DNA from 2 places in the Streptomyces sp. NBC_01283 genome. Region 1 is predicted to be linked to the other one. Evidence: riboswitches for the same ligand, from Rfam matches in the RefSeq annotation. Region 1 holds a riboswitch; the other holds the start of a gene.
The links. A riboswitch is a leader RNA that binds a small molecule or an ion and turns the genes downstream of it on or off. The one in region 1 is predicted to bind cobalamin.

Region 1 (5,909 bases):
CAGGTTCGGTGCGAACGTCATCGCCACGACGATGGCGACCCCCACCTCGTACAGCGCGCCCGGCAGCGACTTGAGCAGCCGCGCCGGACTGGCGAGGGCGTTCGCGGCGCCCACGCAGATCAGCAGACCCGCCAGGCGCACCCCGTCGTAGAGCGCGAAGAGCAGCCCCTCGGCCGTCACCCGGCCCCCGATCCGCACGCCCTTCGCCCAGTCGGGCAGCGGCACCTCGGGGAGCGTCATGATGACGTGCGTACCGGGGATGGGGGAGCCGAGGACGACGGCGAAGACGAGCCGGATCGCGATCACCACGAGACCCAGCTTCACGAAGGCGCCGTACGACCGAGCCCACGGCGCCGACGTCCTGCGCGCCGCCACGACATAGCCCGCGACGCCGATCAGCATCCCGAGCAGCAGCGGGTTGGTGGTGCGGGACGCCGCGACGCCGAGCCCGAGCGCCCACACCCACCAGGCGCCCGGGTGCAGCGCGTTGCTCCGGTGCGCCTCGGGGGCGAGGCGCCGCCGCAGCGCACCGGGAGCGGTGCTCGGGTGATCGGTCATCGTGCGGTCAGCCGCGTCGGCGGCGTGCCTGCCAGACGGCGGCGCCGCCGAGCAGGGCGATGGCGGCCACACCCGCGATCAGACCGACGGAGGGGCCACCGGAGTCGCCGTCCTTGTCGCTCGCCGTCCGGTCCTGCTTCTTCCCGGACTCCCCGTCGCCCGAGACCTGTTCGCCGCAGCCGGACTTCGGGAAGTCCGCGATGGCGCACAGCAGGGCGTTGCTGTCGTAGCGCAGGGGCTTGGCGACCGCGGCCAGCGCGTCGGCGCTGGTCGCGTCGTCCGCGACCCGCGCGCATGCGGTACGCGGCTTCGGCGGGGTCTCGCCGTCGGGGGCGTCACCCGGCGTGCCGAAGTCGATGACCAGGGCGATCCGCTTGCGGTCGTCCTTGGCGGGGGTCTTGGCGCAGATGGTGTCGAAGTCCGCGGCGCCGCGCGGCTTCGCGGCGTCCTTCGAGTCGGCGGACACGGAGAACCGGAAACCCTGCACGGCCCCGTCGTCGGGGCGTGCGGTGCTCGGCCCCTGGGTCGCGTACGCCCACGTGGAGCCGTCCCGGTCCCAGAAGGACCAGTAACGGTAGCCGGCGGCCTGGGCGGGGGCGGCGGCGAGGACGCCGGACAGGGCGGCGACGAGCGCCCCGGTCACCAGGCGCCCGCACCGCACGCGACCCCGCGTCACGGCTGCTGCTTCTTCTTGTTGCCGCTGTACAGGAAGCCGATGCCGGCACCGGCGACCAGACCGACACCGATGATCCACCAGACGCTGACGCCACTGTCGTCGTCGCTGTCCTTCTTCTCGTCGGCGGCCTCGGTCGCCTGCGGGGCCGGGCCGGTCGCGTTGAGCTGCTTGACCAGGTCCGCGCCGCCGAAGTCACGCGGGTCCAGGCCCGAGGCGCGGGCGGCGAAGATCAGCTGGGCGTACGCGGCCGGGCCGGACTTCTTGGCCCAGTCGGCGGAGTTCTTCGACAGCCACTCGGCGGACTTCTTGGCCTGCTCCGGCTGGCCGGCCGCGGCGAGCGCGAGCACGGAGTCCGCGGTGTTGCCCAGGTCGGGCATGTTCTTGGCGCCGGGCATCGACGACATCAGGTGGTCGTCGCCCTTGGCGAGGGTCTTCAGGAGGTAGCCGGTGCCGTTCGAGGCCGCCTGCTCGGCGGTGTCCGCCTTCTCGCACTTCGGGGCGGCGGCCTTCTTCCCGGCGGGGTCGACGACCAGGCCCTTGCCGTGGGCGCCGAGCACACCGGCCGCCGTGGCGTCCGCGTTCGGCGAGAGCTTGCCGGACTTGGCGTCCGCGAGGCCGAAGGCGCCGCCGTCCTTGTCACAGCTCATCGAGAGCGCGGGCAGCGCGTCGTAGGGGGACTTGCCGCTCTGGGCCTTCACCGACTGCGGCTTCTCGCCCGCCGCGGCGAGGGCGCCGATCACGATGCCGGTCGAGTTGGCGTCGGAGGCCATGCCGGGGCTGTAGCCCCAGCCGCCGTCCTTGTTCTGCACCGACTTCAGCCAGTCGACGCCCTTGCCGACCGCCTTCTTCTGACCGCCGAGCGCGGCCAGGGCCTGCACGGCGGATGCGGTCGCGTTGCTGTCGAACATCGTCTTGGAGTCGCACGGCTCACCCGCGTCGGCGCGGTATGCGGCGAAACCGCCGCTCTCGCACTGCTGCCCGGTGAGCCAGTCGACGGACTTCGCGGCGGGCTTCACACCGGCCGAGTCCTGGGCGAGCAGGGCGTACGACTGCCGGAACACCCCGTCGAACTTGGGATCCGCGTCTCCGTAGAGCCCGGAGGGGAGGGCTGCGGAAGGCGACGGGGACGCGCTGTCCGCGAAAGCGGCCGGGGCGGCGGCCGAACCGATCACGGCGACGGCGGCCAGGACCGCTGCGCTGCGGCGAACGTTCATGATGCGGCGGGTGCCTCTCCCTGCGGGGGAGCGGGGCAGCACGGGCGCGTGCGGGCACGGGCACCGGGCGGCTCCGGCTCCGTATACCTCGACGGTGCCGTTCATCGGGGGCCCCGATGAAGCGAGCCGGTCATGCTCGGTACCGGGCATTCCGGCTCACCGCTGGACGCGGTACACGGCTGCGGGTCAGCGCCGGATTCGCACCGGCTTTCCCCCGTACGGGCATGATGACGACGGGGTCACTCTACCGGCCCGTAGGGGGAGCGGTCCGGGGTGCCCGCCTCCCGGGCCGCAGGTCACACCGCCCGGTAGCGCACCGGATCGTGGCCGACCGCCTCGGCACGCCCCAGCTTCACCAGACGCCGCACATGGGCCTCGGCCTCGGAGACCGCGATGTTCCGCGAGCCGTAGCGGATCTGGGCCCAGGGGCGGTTCCACTCCATCTGCTCGGCGAGCTGCCAGGGCGTGAGCGGCTCGGCCAGGAGGGCGAGCAGGTCCGTCAGACGCTCCTCGTGGTGGGCCAGGATCTCCCGCACACGGGCCGGGGCGTCGGCGAACGCGTACTGGTGGGCCGGAAGCACCTCGGCGGGGCCCAGGCGGCCGATGCGCTCCAGGGAGTCGAGGTAGTCGCCGAGCGGATCGGTGACGGTCTCGTCGTCGGGGTCCTCGTACAGGCCGATGTGCGGGGTGATCCCGGGGAGCAGATGGTCGCCGGAGAACAGCCGGCCGTGGCCCGGCAGCCGCGCCGGGTGCTCCTCCTCCAGGTGCAGGCAGACGTGGCCCGGGGTGTGGCCGGGGGTCCAGATCGCGCGGAGCCTGCGCCCCGGCAGTTCGAGGAGCTCGCCGGGGGCGATGCCGCGGTCGGGGAGCGCGGCGGCGAGGCCGGGCAGCCGGGGCGCGCGGCCCGCGTCACGGGCCGCCACCAGGGGGGCCAGGTGGTCGGCGGGGGCTCCGGCGGCCGTCAGCTTCTCCACCATGTAGTCGAACCAGCGCTCGGGGGGCCCGGTCCGCGTACGGCGTACGACCGACGCGTCCGCCTCGTGCATCGCGATCCACGCGCCGGACGCCTCGCGGACCTTGGCGGACAGACCGTGGTGGTCGGGGTGGTGGTGGGTGATGACGACGCCGTGCACCGCGTCGGCGGACGTGCCGCAGGCGGTGAGGCCCTCGGCGAGGGCGTCCCAGGACGTGGGGTCGTCCCAGCCCGTGTCGATGAGGACAGGGCCGGCGTCCGTGTCCAGGAGGTGGACCAGGGTGAAGCCCAGGGGGTTGTCCGGGATGGGGACCTTGATGCTCCACACGCCGCCGCCGTGGTCGGTCGCCTTCGGATCGGTCACCTGCGTCATCGGGCACCCTCGCCTCTCGTCGGCTGCACGGCCACGACCACGGCCGTCGTCACCATAACTAGAACTAGTTCCAATGATCGCCCAAGTCGACTGTTTCGACAGGTTACTTGCATCTCGCTCTCCGTGGACTACTGGAACTAGAACTGGTATCAGTTCTGAAACAGTGTCAGAAAGCGTGCCGCGCAGGCGGAATCCCGCAGGAGGCAGTCAGCCATGACCGAGCTCGTGGAACACGGACAGCTTTTTATCGGCGGGGAGCTGGTGGACCCCCTCGGCAAGGACGTCATCGAGGTGGTCTCGCCGCACACCGGCCAGCTCTTCGCGCGTGTGCCGCACGCGGCGCCCGCCGATGTCGACCGGGCCGTCGCCACCGCGCGCAAGGCGTTCGAGGAGGGCCCCTGGCCCCGGATGACGCTCGACGAGCGGATCGAGGTCGTCACGAAGATCAAGGACGCGTTCGCCGTACGGCACGAGGAGATCGCCCGCGTCATCAGCTCCGAGAACGGCACCCCGTACACGGCGAGCGTGATGGTGCAGTCCCTCGCCTCGATGATGGTCTGGGACTCGGCGCTCACGGTCGCGAAGAACTTCACGTACGAAGAGGCGCGCGACGGAGCCCTCGGCAAGATCCTCGTACGGCGCGAGCCGGTCGGTGTGGTGGCGGCCGTGGTGCCGTGGAACGTCCCGCAGTTCACCGCCGCGGCCAAGCTCGCGCCCGCGCTGCTCGCCGGGTGTCCGGTGATCCTCAAGACCTCGCCCGAGACGCCGCTCGACGCCTACATACTCGCCGACATCGCCCATGAGGCAGGGCTGCCGAAGGGCGTGCTCTCGATCCTCTCGGCGGACCGCGAGGTCAGCGAGTACCTCGTCGGGCACCCCGGCGTCGACAAGGTGTCCTTCACCGGTTCCGTCGGCGCGGGCAAGCGCGTGATGGAGGTCGCCGCGCGCAATCTCACGCGCGTGACCCTGGAGTTGGGCGGCAAGTCGGCCGCCGTGATCCTGCCGGACGCGGACGCGTCGGCGGCGGTCGCCGGCATCGTCCCCTTCGCCTGGATGATCAACGGCCAGGCGTGCGTGGCCCAGACCCGCATCCTCGTGCCTCGCTCGCGCTACGACGAGTTCGCCGAGGCCTTCGCCGCCGCGGCGTCCGCGCTCAAGGTCGGCGACCCGCTCGACCCGGAGACCGAACTGGGCCCGCTCGTCGCCAAGCGCCAGCAGCAGCGCTCGCTCGACTACATCCGCATCGGCCAGGAGGAGGGCGCCAAGATCCTCGCGGGCGGCGGGCGTCCGCCCGGGTTCGACGACGGCTGGTACGTCGAGCCGACGCTCTTCGGCGGCGTGGACAACTCGATGCGCATCGCCCGCGAGGAGATCTTCGGCCCGGTCATCTGCCTCATCCCGTACGGCGACGAGAGCGAGGCCGTGAAGATCGCCAACGACTCCGACTACGGGCTCAGCGGCAGCGTGTGGACGGCGGACGTGGAGCGCGGTATCGACGTCGCGCGCCGGGTGCGCACCGGGACGTACTCGGTGAACACCTTCAGCCTCGACATGCTCGGCCCGTTCGGCGGCTACAAGAACTCCGGTCTCGGGCGGGAGTTCGGGCCCGAGGGGTACGGCGAGTACTTCGAGCACAAGATGATCCACCTGCCCGCGGGCTACGAGGGGACGGGTGCCTGATGGGTGACCGCTGGCACGTCGAGGTGGACCGGTCGGTCTGCATCGGCTCCGGGATGTGCGTGATCACGGCGCCGGGCGGCTTCGCGCTCGACTCCGCCCGTCAGTCGCACCCCGCGGATCCCGAGACCGACGCCAACGAAAAGGTGCTCGAAGCGGCCGAGGGGTGCCCGGTCGAGGCGATCACGATCACGTTGTCCGGAAGTGGTGAGGTCGTCTTTCCGCCGGAGGACTGACGGGATTCGCCCCGCGGGCCGACCGGGTTCGCTCTGGCAACGGGATTTACTTCCGTGATGCGATCCGCGCTGGTTTGTGCGGTTCCTATGTGCTTTATGTGCGCTCGAACGGGTGCGAACAGGACTTTACCCATGCGTTCTGCATACCTGATCGATGACATCCGTGACTGTCCGTCCCCTTTGCGGCCTGGAACTGTCGGAC
Region 2 (5,909 bases), 610 kb from region 1:
TCGACCCGGTCGCCGAGAAGTACATCAAGGTCGACCCGATGAACGAGGCCCGCTGGTACCCCACGCTGACCACTCTCTCGGACGGCAAGGTGCTCAGCCTCTCCGGCCTCGACGAGATCGGCCAGCTGGTCCCGGGCAAGAACGAGGTGTACGACCCGAAGACCAAGAAGTGGACGTACACCAAGCAGGTCCGGCAGTTCCCGACCTACCCCGCGGTCTTCCAGCTGGAGAACGGCAGGCTCTTCTACTCGGGATCGAACGCGGGCTACGGCCCCGATGACGTCGGCCGCAAGCCCGGCACCTGGGACCTGGAGGAGAAGGGCAGCTGGAAGGGGATTCCGGGGATGAGCGACCCGAACATCCTGGAGACCTCCAACACGGTCGAACTGCCGCCCGCGCAGGACCAGAAGTACATGGTCGTCGGCGGCGGCGGTGTCGGTGAGTCGAAGAAGTCCAGCAAGAAGACCCGCATCGTCGACCTCAAGGACGACAGCCCGAGGTTCGTGGACGGCCCCGAGCTGGAGAAGGGCACCCGTTACCCGCAGGCCTCGACCCTGCCCGACGACACGGTGCTCATCTCCGGCGGTTCCGAGGACTACCGCGGGCGCGGTGACTCGAACATCAAGCAGGCGCGGATCTACGACGCCAAGACCGGCAAGATGCGGCGGGTCGCGGACCCGGAGGTCGGGCGCAACTACCACTCCGGCTCGATCCTGCTGCCCGACGGCCGCGTGATGTTCTTCGGCTCCGACTCGCTCTACGCCGACAAGGCCAACACCAAGCCCGGCGTCTTCGAGCAGCGCATCGAGATCTACACCCCGCCGTATCTCTACCAGGGCTCGCAACCCAAGCTCACCGGCGGTCCCGAGGAGATGAGCCGTGGCGGGTCGGGGACGTTCAAGACCCAGCACGCCTCGTCCATCACGACGGCCCGTCTGATCAGGCCGAGTGCCTCGACGCACGTCACGGACATCGACCAGACGTCCGTCGCCCTGGACCTCAAGAAGTCCGCGGACGGCGTCACGGTGACGATCCCGAAGGAGCGGAGCCTGGTCGAGTCGGGCTGGTACATGCTCTTCGTGACGGACGACCAGGGCACCCCGAGCAAGGCCAAGTGGGTCCACGTGAAGTAGCCCCGCGGGCACCACGGAAAAGCCGCAGTCGCAACTGTCCGGTCACCCGGCAGTCGCGACTGCGGCTTTCTCGTGGGGCGCTGCGAGGCGCTTCTACTTGGCCGCCTCCGCGAGGCCCTTCGCGTACTCGGGCCACCACTGGCCCGCCTTCGGGCCGCCCCGGCACGTGCCGTCGGACTCACCGGGCCGCTTGACCCAGAGGTACGCGTCGACGAGCGGATCGTCCGTCTTGGTCGTGGGTGCCTCGCCCAGCGCACGGCCCGGCGGATTGCACCAGGTGTCCTTGCCCTTGGTGTACGGGCCGTTGCCGTTGCGCGCGGTGTCGATGACGAACGGCTTGTCGCCGATCTTCGCCGAGAGCTTCTTGCCGAACTCCGTGCTGGCCTCGGTGGTCTGGAAGTTCGAGACGTTGACCGAGAATCCGTCGGCCTGCTCGACACCCGACCACTTCAGGGGCTCCCAGAGCGAGTCCGGGTTCTTCCAGCCCGCGTTGCCCGCGTCCAGGTACACCTTGGTGTTCTTCAGGGACTTGAGCTTCCCGATGGCGCCCTTGAGGAGGTCGTACCGCTCCTCGTGGAACTCCTCCGGCGTGCAGTTGTCGACCATGTGGAGCACGGCGTCCGGCTCCAGGATGACCGTGGCCCTGCGGTCGCCGATGCCCGCGGCGACCTGGTCGATGAACTTCCGGTACTCGTTGCCGTCGGCGGCGCCGCCTTCCGAGTACTGGCCGCAGTCCCGGTGCGGGATGTTGTAGAGGACCATCAGGGCGTCCCTGTCGGCCTTCTGCGCCGCCTCGGTGAAGCCGCGCGCCTGGTCCTCCGCGTTCTCCGGGACGATCCATTCGGCGACCGGCTGCTCGGCGATCTTCCGGATGAGACCGGCGTCGTCCTTCTTGCCGTCCTTCTCGTACGCGGCGACCTGCTTGGCCGCGTTCCCCTCCGGGTTGACCCAGTACGGGTCGGAACCCTTGGGTTGCTGCTTGACCGGCCCCGAGGATTCCTCCTCGCCCGAGCCGTCATCGGAGGAGCACCCCGACAGCAGCAGCGCAGCCCCCGCAAACGCCGCCGCGGCCTGCAACCCCCTGACCGCGATCCGATGACCGCGGCCGGTGCCTTTGTGGTACATCCACTCCCCCTTGGGTGCACTGTCCGATTCTCAATCCTGACATACGCCCACCCTGGCCACGAGGCCCGCCCGTCCGCTGCGAAGACCTGTAGGAGACCTGTTACAGCGGGTCGTCAACGGGTAGGTGCAGTGGGCGGGGCGGCGCTCCATGGGGAGGAGATCATGCGGGATCGCACCTCTGAACTACGGCTTGCCCAAGTCCTGGTGGAGACCGCGAACACCCTGGACGACGACTTCGACCCGGAGCTCTACCTCGGCCGGGTCGCGGGACACTGCGTGGAGCTCCTCGACGCGTCCGCCGCCGGGGTCATCTTCGACGGCTTCGGCGCCCCCGCGGTCGCCACCGGCGGCCATCCCCGCGCACTCGCACTCGACCTGCTCGGCGTCCAGCACGACGGCGGGCCCTGCGTGGAGAGCCTCGGCACCGGTCTGCCCGTGCCACCGGTGCGGCTCGCGACGGCCGAACCCGCCCAGCGCTGGCCGGAGTTCACCGCGCTGGCGCGGCGCCACGGCATCGGGGCGACGTACGCGGTGCCGCTGCGCCAGCGCGAGACCCTGCTCGGGGCGCTCAACGTCTTCGTGCCCGAGACCTCCCGGTGCCCGCACGCCGAAGACGAGCTGCGGCTCGCGCAGGCCATCGCCGACGCCGCCGCGGTGGGCCTGCACAACCACCGCGCCTACACGCGGTATCGAACGCTCGCCACCCAGCTCCAGGGCGCCCTGACCAGCCGCGTACGCATCGAACAGGCCAAGGGAATGCTCGCCGAACGCTGGCATACCGGGATGGACGACGCCTTTGACGTGCTGCGGCGGTACGCGCGCAGAGAACGGCTGGTCATGGACTTGGTCGCCACTGACGTGATCAAGGGATCGCTCGATGACGCGGCGCTGCGCGGCGGTTGGTCCGAACCGTCCTGAAGGTCATCCTGAGAACCACCACCACCTGCGGTGATCACAGAGAGGAAGCGGAGCACGACTTGGCGTCAATCCACCCCTAGGCTCCAGCGCTCATCCGTTCTACAGTCGTCACAACGGCCCAAGCCCCCGGCCTTGTCGTCCATCCCGCACAGTGGGGTTGGCCATCGAACCTCCCGCGCCGGCGCCGGGTTACTCCCGCAGCTCGTGCGCGCGCGGTCGAGGACCAGCCCGGTCGACGGCTCCGGGGGGAGCGGGCCGCCGACCGGGCCCTGGTTGTACCGGGACCGTTGACAGTGTCCATGACCAACTGGGACTCTCCGGGACGACAAGTCCATACATCGAGGCGACGGTTGACAGGAACCCGGTGCCATTCCGGGGCGGTCCCGCCACTGTGACCGGACGCCCAAGTGGTGTGCGGAAGCCAGGAACTGAGCCGTCGTACTCCTGCTTCGGGGCGTGGAACCCCAGAAGGAGACGCTTCGACATGGCACTGCACACCGCGGCACCGCACACCGACAGGACGGCGGCCCGGGCCGCCACGGTCCAGACCCGCGACTGGCTCATCGCCTCGGCCGCGGCCCTCATCGCGCTGATCGCGCTCTACGCGGTCTTCCTCGACAACGGCTCGCTGATCTCGGCGACCGGCAGCTATCTCCACGAGTTCGCGCACGACGGCCGGCACCTCTTCGGTGCCCCGTGCCACTGACCGGGGACGGACACGGCACCATGCCATCCTCGGCGTCCTCGCCCGTACTGCCCCTGCTCGGCCGGGGTCTCGTGGCGGGAGGAACGGCGGGCCTCGCGGCCGGTCTCTTCTCGCTGCTCCTCGCCGAGCCGCTGATGGACCGGGCGATCCGCGCCGAGGAGAAGCGGTCGGCCGCCCATGAGCACGCGCAGCACCACGAGGAGCTGTTCACGCGCTCGACCCAGCACGCGGGCCTGGTGGTCACCTCGCTCGTCGCCGGTCTCGCCGTCGGCGTCCTCTGCGCGGTGGCGTACGCCCTGGTGCACCGCCGCGATCCGTACGCGCACCCGTGGCCGCGCGCCCTCGCCTTCGCGGGGGCGGCCTTCCTCGCCGTCTCCCTGCTGCCCGGTCTGCGCTACCCGGCGAACCCGCCGGGCGTCGGCGACGCGGGCACGGTCGGCGACCGCCAGGCGATGTGGCTCGCGTCCGTGGCGATCGGCGTCCTCGGCATGTTCCTGGTCCGGCAGGTGTACGTACGCCTGTCGGAGAGACCCGACCCGGTGCGGCAGACCGCGGCGGCCCTCACGACGGTCGCCGTGCTCGCCGTGCTCTTCCTGCTCCCGGACAATCCCGACCCGGTCCCGGTCGACGCGGTGCTCCTGTGGGACTTCCGCGTCCTCTCGGTCGCCTCGCACGCCCTGCTGTGGGCGGTGTTCGCGGCGGTCTTCGGAGGCCTGGGACTGCGGGCCGCCCGGGAAGGGGCCGCCGTGGGCGCGAGCGCGGCGGGAGTGCGCTCGCGCCCCGGCACCACCTCTACGGCCCCACCCCGGTGAGGTAGGCCGACACCACCACGTTCGCCGAGTACGTCTTGGCCGCCCGGTCGAACGAGCCGCCGCACGTGATCAGGCGGAGTTCGGCGCGGCCCTCCTCGTGGGGGCCGTACGCCTTCTTCGCGTCGAAGCGGTCCCGGCTGAGGACCTGGACGTCGTCCACGGTGAACTCGGCGACCGAGCCGTCGTCCCGGGTCACCCTGACCTTCTCGCCGGGGCGCACCGCGCTGAGGTCGTAGAAGACCGCGGGGCGCGTCTCGGTGTCGACGTGGCCCACGAGCAGGGACGTGCCCGCCGCTCCGGGGCGCGTCCCGCCGCCGTACCAGCCGACGGATTCCGCCTGCTCGAAGGGCGGCGGATCGATGGCGCCGTCCGGGTCGAGGCCGCGGCTGATCACGGGTGCCCGCACCTTCAGCGAGGGGATGTCGACACGTTGCGGTCTGGCGGCTCCGAGCGGCTCGTGCGCGTCCGGGAGTTCGACGGCGAAGGGGCGGCCCACCGCCGCCACGTCACCGTTCGTGGGCTCCGAGACACCGCCCCGTACGTCGGTGATCTCACTGCCCCACAGCCAGAGGCCCACCAGCACCAGGGCCCAGGCGACCCCGGTGAGGAAGCGCCCGTGCCCCGCCGATCCCTCATGGTCCGACATCGCGGTCGCCGCCCGTCACTCGGAGCGGCGCCGGCGGACGCTGCGGAGCGCCACGGCCACGGCGGCCACCCCGGCGAGCACCAGGCCGATCACCGCGTGCCGGGTGCCGGGGCCCGCCTCCTGGGTGTGCGCGGCGAGCTGCGCGGTGCCGCCGCCGCCCGCGCGGACCGGCGAGACGGGCTCGGAGTGGTGCTGGACGACGCGTACGGTACCCGCGCCCTGGTGGGGGTGGCCGTCGCAGACGACGGTGACGTCGTACGAGCCGGTGACGCCTTCCCTGATCGTGGCGGAGCCGTTCAGGGAGTACTTGTCGCCGTCCCTGCCGGTGAGCTTCGCGTCGCCCGTGAACGCCCCGGACCCCGCGGAACCGGTCGTCCCGTCGCAGCCATCGACGCTGATCTCCACCTTGGCCCCCGGCGCGGCGCTGGCCGGGGAGACCGTGGCGTGCACTTTGCCCTCGTCATGGGCGTGTGCGGGCGTCGTGGCGACGACGGGGAGCGCGGCGAGGACAGCGGCCCCGGCTATGCCACGAAGGGTGAGTGAACCTCTACGCATCGTGAACCTCCTGT

Region 2: it holds a riboswitch for cobalamin, as region 1 does, so the genes downstream of both, OG302_RS26310 (CbtB-domain containing protein) here and OG302_RS28850 (prenyltransferase/squalene oxidase repeat-containing protein) in region 1, are expected to answer to the same signal.

The regions. Positions count from the first base shown of each region.
Region 1 covers NZ_CP108430.1:6,381,481-6,387,389, forward strand. Annotated here, with positions in the region: gene OG302_RS28840 (energy-coupling factor transporter transmembrane component T) at 1-558, opposite strand, end outside; gene OG302_RS28845 (SCO2322 family protein) at 566-1,234, opposite strand; gene OG302_RS28850 (prenyltransferase/squalene oxidase repeat-containing protein) at 1,231-2,448, opposite strand; cobalamin riboswitch at 2,572-2,706, opposite strand; gene OG302_RS28855 (MBL fold metallo-hydrolase) at 2,745-3,794, opposite strand; gene OG302_RS28860 (aldehyde dehydrogenase) at 4,008-5,474, shown strand; gene OG302_RS28865 (ferredoxin) at 5,474-5,707, shown strand.
Region 2 covers NZ_CP108430.1:5,772,459-5,778,367, reverse strand. Annotated here, with positions in the region: gene OG302_RS26325 (galactose oxidase-like domain-containing protein) at 1-1,133, shown strand, start outside; gene OG302_RS26320 (glycoside hydrolase family 6 protein) at 1,227-2,258, opposite strand; gene OG302_RS26315 (ANTAR domain-containing protein) at 2,421-3,176, shown strand; cobalamin riboswitch at 3,507-3,629, shown strand; gene OG302_RS26310 (CbtB-domain containing protein) at 3,661-3,882, shown strand; gene OG302_RS26305 (CbtA family protein) at 3,903-4,694, shown strand; gene OG302_RS26300 (class F sortase) at 4,675-5,340, opposite strand; gene OG302_RS26295 (hypothetical protein) at 5,356-5,895, opposite strand.